Regions from separate parts of the Brevibacillus choshinensis genome, predicted to be linked through region 1. Evidence: predicted binding sites of a transcription regulator. Region 1 holds the regulator's gene; the other holds the start of a gene.
What was found. The regulator LexA, encoded in region 1, represses DNA repair genes until DNA is damaged. The targets are predictions, from matches to a motif close to CGAACATATGTTCG.
Positions count from the first base shown of each region.

Region 2: a site for LexA is predicted at 1,992-2,005, ahead of uvrB (excinuclease ABC subunit UvrB). Genes of this name have one in related genera too.

Region 1 covers NZ_CP069127.1:3,429,466-3,433,453, reverse strand. The annotation lists gene ileS (isoleucine--tRNA ligase) at 1-642, shown strand, start outside; gene JNE38_RS17315 (DUF4269 domain-containing protein) at 687-1,274, opposite strand; gene JNE38_RS17310 (DUF456 domain-containing protein) at 1,418-1,903, shown strand; gene lexA (transcriptional repressor LexA) at 1,948-2,571, opposite strand; gene yneA (cell division suppressor protein YneA) at 2,733-3,071, shown strand; gene JNE38_RS17295 (DUF896 domain-containing protein) at 3,163-3,360, shown strand; gene crcB (fluoride efflux transporter CrcB) at 3,446-3,814, shown strand; gene JNE38_RS17285 (HelD family protein) at 3,851-3,988, shown strand, end outside.
Region 2 covers NZ_CP069127.1:5,624,870-5,628,857, forward strand. The annotation lists gene uvrB (excinuclease ABC subunit UvrB) at 1-1,914, opposite strand, end outside; gene JNE38_RS28145 (flagellar hook assembly protein FlgD) at 2,093-3,025, shown strand; gene JNE38_RS28150 (hypothetical protein) at 3,144-3,988, opposite strand, start outside.

The DNA of each region.
Region 1 (3,988 bases):
CGCCAGCCCTTGTCAGAACTGATCGTCATAAGCGAACGATCGTTCGATGTCCAGCGATATGCGGCGATCATTATGGACGAAATCAATGTAAAGAGCATTCGGGCGGAGCAAAATGACAGCAGCTTCGTAACATACCGCTTCAAACTGAATTTGAAAGTGGCTGGAAAAAAATACGGCAAACAAGTGGCCCCCATTCAAAACGGCCTGAAAGAGTTGAGCGACTCTGAGGCAAAACAGGTGATACAGAACGGGTATCTGGATCTGGTTCTGGAGAATGAAACGGTGCGAATCCCGCTGGAGGAATTGCTTGTGGAGAAGCAAGGGAAGATGGGCTACGCTTGGGCTTCAGGATACCAAATCCATGTGGCATTGCATACGGAAATCACGCAGGACCTGAGGCAGGAGGGCATCGTGCGCGAGGTCATCCGGGTCATTCAGGATTACCGCAAGAAGCTGGATTTACCGATCGAAAAGCGCATTACCCTTACGTTGGATGTAGATGCGCAGGTGAAAGCAGCGCTGGAGCAATTTGATCATGTATTGAGGAGCCATGTGCTTCTTGACCAGGTCCGATATGAAGCCGGCAACCCGATGGAGAGAGTCTCCTTTGGAGAGAAAAGCATTGGCCTGCGAGTGGAGTAGCATGCTGCAAGGCACCTGATAAGGAGGAACCAGTCCGGCAAGCATTATCTGGACTGGTTTTTCTCTTGGAAGAGGAGAATGTAGGACGTAAGCTCTTCCGTATGGTAGCGCTCTAGCTCCAAAAGTGCCTGATAAGGGTCATTGCCTGGGATATGGAAGTAGTGAGCGAAGGCAGGCTCGGTTTTCATGCCGTTCGCTTTGAGCATTCGAATATCCCGATAAGCCTCTTCACCGCCGATCGAGAGCAATCGATCCTCGATAACCATATGGCGGTATGCATTTTGCTGTTCGACCGGGACAGATTGAGCGAACAATTCAAACCAGAAGTCATGTGCATAAAATCCGATGACGCTGGAATCCTTGCCAGATACGAGAATACGGCTCTCCTGATAGCCTTCCATGCTGCCATATGCTGCACGCACATCAGCATCAAAGCGATCCAGGTCATGACTCACGCAGATGATATCGAGATCACTATCCGGAACATCGATTTGCAGGGGGATTGTGCCGGCGAGAACGGGATCGTACGCACACAAGGATTCCATCAGCCGGATTTGCGAGATGGCATTCCAGGCAGCCTGTTGGCGAGCATTGCCGGATTGCAAATAAGCGAGATCACGCCAGTTTTTCATGTGGATGCCTCCATCGTGTTTTGGTCCCGAAGAATTGGGTAACGATCATAGAATAGGGGTGTGAAATGATTGTAGTCGGTTGTCAAACAGACTGCAACGAAAATGAGCTTGACTCGTATACCATAGGGAGAGGAGTGGGGGTAGTGGATATACTTTTATGGGTGATTGTGGTAGCTTTGTTTGTATTGAGTATCGCCGGAATCTTTCTGCCGGTATTACCTGATACGATCCTGCTATGGGGCGGCTTCCTGATCTATCACTTCTTTATTGCAGATCCGGGTGCGGGACTTCCGTCATCCTTTTGGTGGGGGATGATTGCGCTCAGTGTGCTCTTGTACGGAGCAGATCTCTTGACCAATATGTATTTTGTGAAAAAGTACGGGGGATCTAAGTGGTCTTCGTTTGCGGCGATCATCGGGATTTTGCTCGGGATCTTCTTGTTCCCGCCGTTCGGTATGATCATTCTTCCATTCGCTTTCGTCGTGTTGGTAGAACTCTTCATGCAAAAACAAACGATGGAAAAAGCCATCAAGGCAGGCTTTGGCTCATTGATCGGATTTTTGGGAAGTGCCGTCGTCAAAGTCGTGCTCCAGGTGACGATGATCATTTGGTTTTTCATCGCGGCATAGGCGCAAAAAAGGACAGCAGAGGCTGTCCTTTTTACTTGCAATCATTAGTGAATCAAGCGATAGACTCCGATGACTTTACCGAGAATCGAAACGGCGTCGAGGATGATCGGCTCCATCGTGGCGTTCTCCGGCTGGAGTCTGAAATGATTCTTCTCTTTAAAGAAGCGTTTGACAGTGGCTTCATCTTCTTCGGTCATCGCCACTACGATATCACCGTTATTCGCAACGTGCTGCTGACGGACAATGACGTAGTCGCCATCGAGAATTCCCGCGTCGATCATACTGTTACCGGATACGCGGAGCATGTACACCTTGTCCGACGTTACGATGTTTTCCGGCAATGGGAAATATTCCTCGACATCTTCAATGGCTGTGATCGGTTGACCTGCAGTGACTTTCCCGATGACGGGCACACGAACAACGGAATCTTCAAAATCATCTTGAAAGCGATCTTCCTCAGACAAGAGCTCAATGGCACGAGGTTTGGTAGGGTCGCGCCGAATGAGGCCTTTCTTTTCCAAGCGAGCTAAGTGTCCGTGTACAGTAGAGCTGGAGGCAAGTCCGACTGCTTCCCCGATTTCCCGTACGGAAGGTGGGTAGCCTTTATCGCGGACTTCTTTTCGGATGAAGTCGATGATGGCCTGCTGTCGATTCGAAAGTTTTGACATAAGAGACACCTCAGTTTTCTCGAACATGTTTTCCTATATTATACCATGGGATCTTGCGTTCGACAAACATAAGTTCGGATCTTTTTTGTTGACATGAACATACGTTCCCATATATGATGGTAACAAGAGAACAGAACGTACGTTTGTAGGAGGAGATATTGATGTCTGTATTGACTGTACATAATCGCTTTGAAAAGAAGGTAGTTCGACGCACTCGTTTCGGCATTACCCGAGGACAGGCTCTATTGTTTCTGATTAGTTTTTCTCTCTTTTTTTATTTGTTGACCGAACTGGTGTTTGCTTCTGGTGTAGAGGTGGCTCCGCCGGTAAAGGAAATCACAGTGCGTGCCGGAGATAGCTTGTGGAAGCTGGCTGTTCGCTATCAAGAGGAAGCGAAGATGGACGTGAATGAGCTTGTAGCGGCGATCAAAGAAATAAACGACATGGAAGGTGTCATGATTTACCCTGGCCAGACCTTGAGAATACCGCTTCCGGAATAACTTCCCATTCACTGACGCCCGACCTGCTTGCACCGCCCTTGGGATATGGTATAATGGAGCGGCATTACTTACAGGTGGGGAGGAACCAGTAGTGGTATCTGACGCAGAAATCAAGCGCATTAATGAACTGGTGAAAAAGTCAAAAGAGGTCGGATTGTCCGAGGAAGAAAAGCTCGAGCAAAAAGCACTTCGTCAAAAGTATATCGATGCTGTAAAGCTTTCTTTGAGAGCAAACCTGGATTCCATCCGTTACGTGGAAGACCTTGAAGAAAATGGTCGGAAACAGTAAGATAACAGATATTGATAACAAAGACATCCTTGCTGCAAGCTAGGGTGTCTTTTTGTTCCGAACCGAGCATGGGAGGGAAAGCATAATGATTCCATGGATTGCGGTGGCAGCAGGAGGAGCACTCGGATCCATGATGCGCTATGGTCTTTCATTGATAGCGAATCAGCCGGGGTGGCCGATCGGAACATGGCTCGCGAACGTCGTGGGTTCATTTCTGATTGGTTTGCTGTCTGTATGGGGAAAAGAACGGGGAATGTTGTCACCGGAAGTGTATCTATTGTTTGCCACAGGGGTAATGGGGGGATTTACGACATTCTCCACCTTTTCTCTGGAGGTCATTTCTTTTTGGGGAGATGGCCAGATTGTTCGAGGGTTGTTGTATGCGCTTCTGAGCGTGACGGTTGGTTTGCTTTCGTGTGCGGCAGGTATTTGGCTGGCACGACAATGGACATAGCAATGCGAAATGAACGGACTGAGAGGGGGGACGGGTATGAGTACCCAACACCGGGAATACGAACGGGAACAAAAGAAGCTGGATGACACCATCGCGATAATTGACAGTGAAATCACGCAATTACGCGAGGATATTCGGGAAGCTACCGACGACTACGTAAAACAAGTCGTGAAT
Region 2 (3,988 bases), 2.2 Mb from region 1:
ATTGCGGGCCGCTTCTTTCATTTCTTCTTCCATTCGTGCAATCACCGTCAAGCGATCTTTCTTCGGCATCTTTTTGAACTCTTCATGCGGCAGGTAATCGGCCTTCTCTTCCGCCACCTTGGTTGCCTCGATGACGTCGCGGACAGCCTTTTTCACCGTCTGCGGGGTGATGCCTCGCTCTTCATTGTAAGCCTGCTGGATGGCGCGTCTGCGCTCCGTCTCCCGGATGGCTGCCTGCATGGAATCGGTCATTTTATCCGCGTACATGATGACGCGGCCTTCAGCGTTGCGCGCTGCGCGGCCGATGGTCTGGATCAGGGAACGCTCGTTGCGCAGGAAGCCTTCCTTGTCGGCATCGAGGATCGCCACCAGCGACACCTCTGGCAGATCCAGACCTTCCCGCAGCAGGTTGATTCCGACCAGAACGTCGAATTCACCCAAGCGCAAAGAACGCAGGATCTGCATCCGTTCAATGGTTTTGATATCCGAGTGAAGGTATCGTACCTTGATACCGATTTCCTTCAAATAATCAGTGAGGTCCTCCGACATCTTCTTCGTCAAGGTCGTGACCAGGACGCGCTCTTCTTTAGCGATCGTAGCCTGAATCTCGCCGATGAGGTCGTCGATCTGTCCCTTGATCGGGCGAACGGAGATGGTCGGATCGACCAATCCGGTCGGACGGATGACTTGCTGCACCACCTCCGGGCAGTGCTCCAGCTCGTAAGGTCCTGGGGTAGCGGAAATGTAGACAGCCTGCTTGAGCTTCGCCTCGAACTCCGCAAACGTGAGCGGTCGGTTGTCCTTGGCAGAAGGCAGACGAAAGCCGTGCTCGACCAAGACGTCTTTGCGCGCGCGGTCGCCGTTGTACATCGCCCGCACCTGCGGCAAGGTCATATGGGACTCATCCATCAAGACGAGGAAATCATCAGGAAAATAATCAATTAACGTGTAGGGGGCGTGCCCTTCCGGCAAACCCGTCAGATGGCGGGAGTAGTTTTCAATCCCGGAGCAAAAGCCCATCTCCAGCATCATTTCCACATCGTATCGCGTGCGCTGCTCCAGCCGCTGTGCTTCAAGCAGCTTCCCTGCTTCGCGCAGCTCCGCCAGACGGGTCTCCAGCTCTGCCTCGATGCTTTGAACAGCCAGCTTCATTTTTTCTTCGCGCGTCACGTAGTGGGAGGCCGGAAAGATCGCAACATGATCGCGCTGACCCAAAATCTCCCCAGTCAGGACATCGATCGACGTGATGCGCTCGATCTCATCGCCAAAAAACTCCACACGAATCGCCTGCTCGCTCTGGGAGGCTGGGAAAATCTCTACGACGTCGCCGCGGACCCGAAACGTACCGCGAGTGAAATTGATGTCATTGCGGTTGTATTGGATGTCGACCAGACGATGCAAAATCTCGTCCCGCCCTTTTTCCATTCCCACGCGCAGCGACAAGAGCAGCTCCCGGTATTCTTCAGGAGAACCCAAGCCGTAGATGCACGATACCGAAGCGACGATGATGACGTCCCGGCGTTCAAACAAAGCGCTGGTCGCCGAGTGACGCAGCTTGTCGATCTCTTCGTTGATACTGGAGTCTTTTTCAATGAACGTATCCGATTGGGGAATGTATGCTTCTGGCTGATAGTAATCGTAGTAGCTGACGAAATATTCTACGGCATTGTTCGGAAAAAACTCTTTGAACTCCGCACACAACTGGGCCGCCAGCGTCTTGTTATGCGCCATGACCAGCGTCGGCTTGTTCACCTGAGCAATCACCTGGGCTGCTGTAAAGGTCTTTCCCGTACCCGTCGCACCCAGGAGGGTCTGGTGCCTCTTGCCCGCCTGAATACCAGCAACCAGCTCCGCTATGGCAGTCGGCTGGTCACCGGACGGCTGATACTCCGATACCAATTCAAAACGCTCCATTCCCTCGTTCAACTCCTCATTCCATAAAAGTCTCTATTTCCATTATAACACAATACGTACAAAAATAAGCCGAAATTCGAACAAATGTTTGTCTTTACCCCTTTCAGCCTTTTACCGATACTGTTAGTGGAAGTACATTCCCGTACGGATGAACCCGCACAGTAAGGGAGGACCAACAGTGTCTGATAACACGACCGTAAGCAACAGTTCGAATATACCCTCTTACCTCAGCTACAAAGGGAAAAAGGAATTTTCCACTGAGCTGGATAACAACGCCTTCATGAAGCTCCTGCTGGAGCAGCTGAAGCATCAGGATCCGATGTCCCCGATGGACAATTCTCAGTTTATTCAGCAGACCAGCATGATGACCATGGTGGAAAAAATGACGAAAATGGCCTCCTTGATGGAACAATCCAACAACAGCATGCTCACGCTGGAAAAATACGAATCCTTGGTCGGCCGCACCGCTACGTACAATCTGACGACCACAGATGAAGTGACCGGCGAGACGTCTACAGAATCCAAAGAAGGCGTCATTTCCGCTGTGTATATGGACAACGGTAAAATTTACTTCCGCCTCGCAGGTGAATCCAATCCGATTCCGCTCACTGATGTGAAGGGCCTGGAATCGCAAGGCATGGCCGGAAATGCCCTGGACAGCAGCTTGAAGTACATGGAAATGATCGGAAACCAGATTTCCTATAAAACAACGACCCAGGTGGACAAGGACGGAAACCCTGCGACCACGGATGACATCACTTCTGTCGATGAAGTCAAAAACGCCGTGATCACCGGCTTTACCATGAAAGACGGCACCGCCCAGTTCCAGCTGGACGATGGCCAGACGGTGAAATTGGACAAAATCGTCGGCATGACAGTCAGTCCGACCAACCAAGCGATGAGCAGCTCGCTGCAATACGCGCAAATGATCGGATACACCGTCACCTATAACGACTCCCAAACGAACACTGACGGCAGCTCCTCTACCAACAGCTTGAGCGGAGTCATTCAAGCCGTCAGCATGAAAAATGGCCTGATCGAATTCGTTTTGGAAGATGGCAAAAAAGTATCCTTGAGCCAAATTACAGGCTACGAAGCAAAAGCGGTTTAGCCCGCAAAAAGAAATCCGCACTCTCCGGACAGGATGAGGGCGGATTTTTTGTTCTACGGATAAGAATTGATAAGATTCTTATCCAGTATCCATGCCTTGGGGTAGCCAAGTTTATCTACTATTCCTTTACCATGACGTTTCCTGTGACAGCATCCATACGCACAGTAAGGTCGACCTTTTCCTCGACTCCGCAGAAGCAGTGTACCTTCGTCTGGCGGAACGATAAATCGTATCCCAGCTTCCAGGTGGTCGCTCCCGTCTGCGGATTCTTCTGGTGAATGTAAGTGAGCTCCAGCGGATAAGCCTTCAGCAATCGATCGACAGCCCCCTGCTCCACTAACGCTTTTGTGCGGGCTGGAGCGATCAGTTCAACAGGACGCTGGATCGAAATTTCCTCGATTTTTCCCGTGGAAGAATCCACGCGGATCGTGTACATGCCTTGTTCCGCTGTCTGCCCTTCCTGATAAACGGGAATGCCATTGATCATGGGATCAGCCGTATACAACGTCAATGTAGCATCTCCTACATCTTGCACCCGCAATGAAGTGGTTCCGGTCGGCAGCAGGCGCTTCAGCACGGCTTCCGCGGATTTCCAGTCTCGTTGTTTATCTGTCTTCAACCGGCTTATGACACCATCACTCTTGACAAGCCGGAGCAGCTGCCCTGTCATCGCATCTGTTTCCACCAATAGATGCGCGCGTTCGTCCATTTTTACTCCAGCAGGGAATTGACCGAGACTGTATGGTTTATCTTGATCGATCGTCCCTTCGTTGAAATGTCCCCAGATAAAAAAGCGCCGCTCCTGCCCATTGTCGTAGGCCTCCGTGAATGTCGCGAACGGAAGCTTCTGGGGCTCCACTCGCAATAGCTTTCTCACGATGTCCTGTGCCTGCTGCTCTGACTGGGCAATCCACTTCTCTCCTGTGCCATTGACGGAAACGGTCTGGACAGATTGCTTCTCAT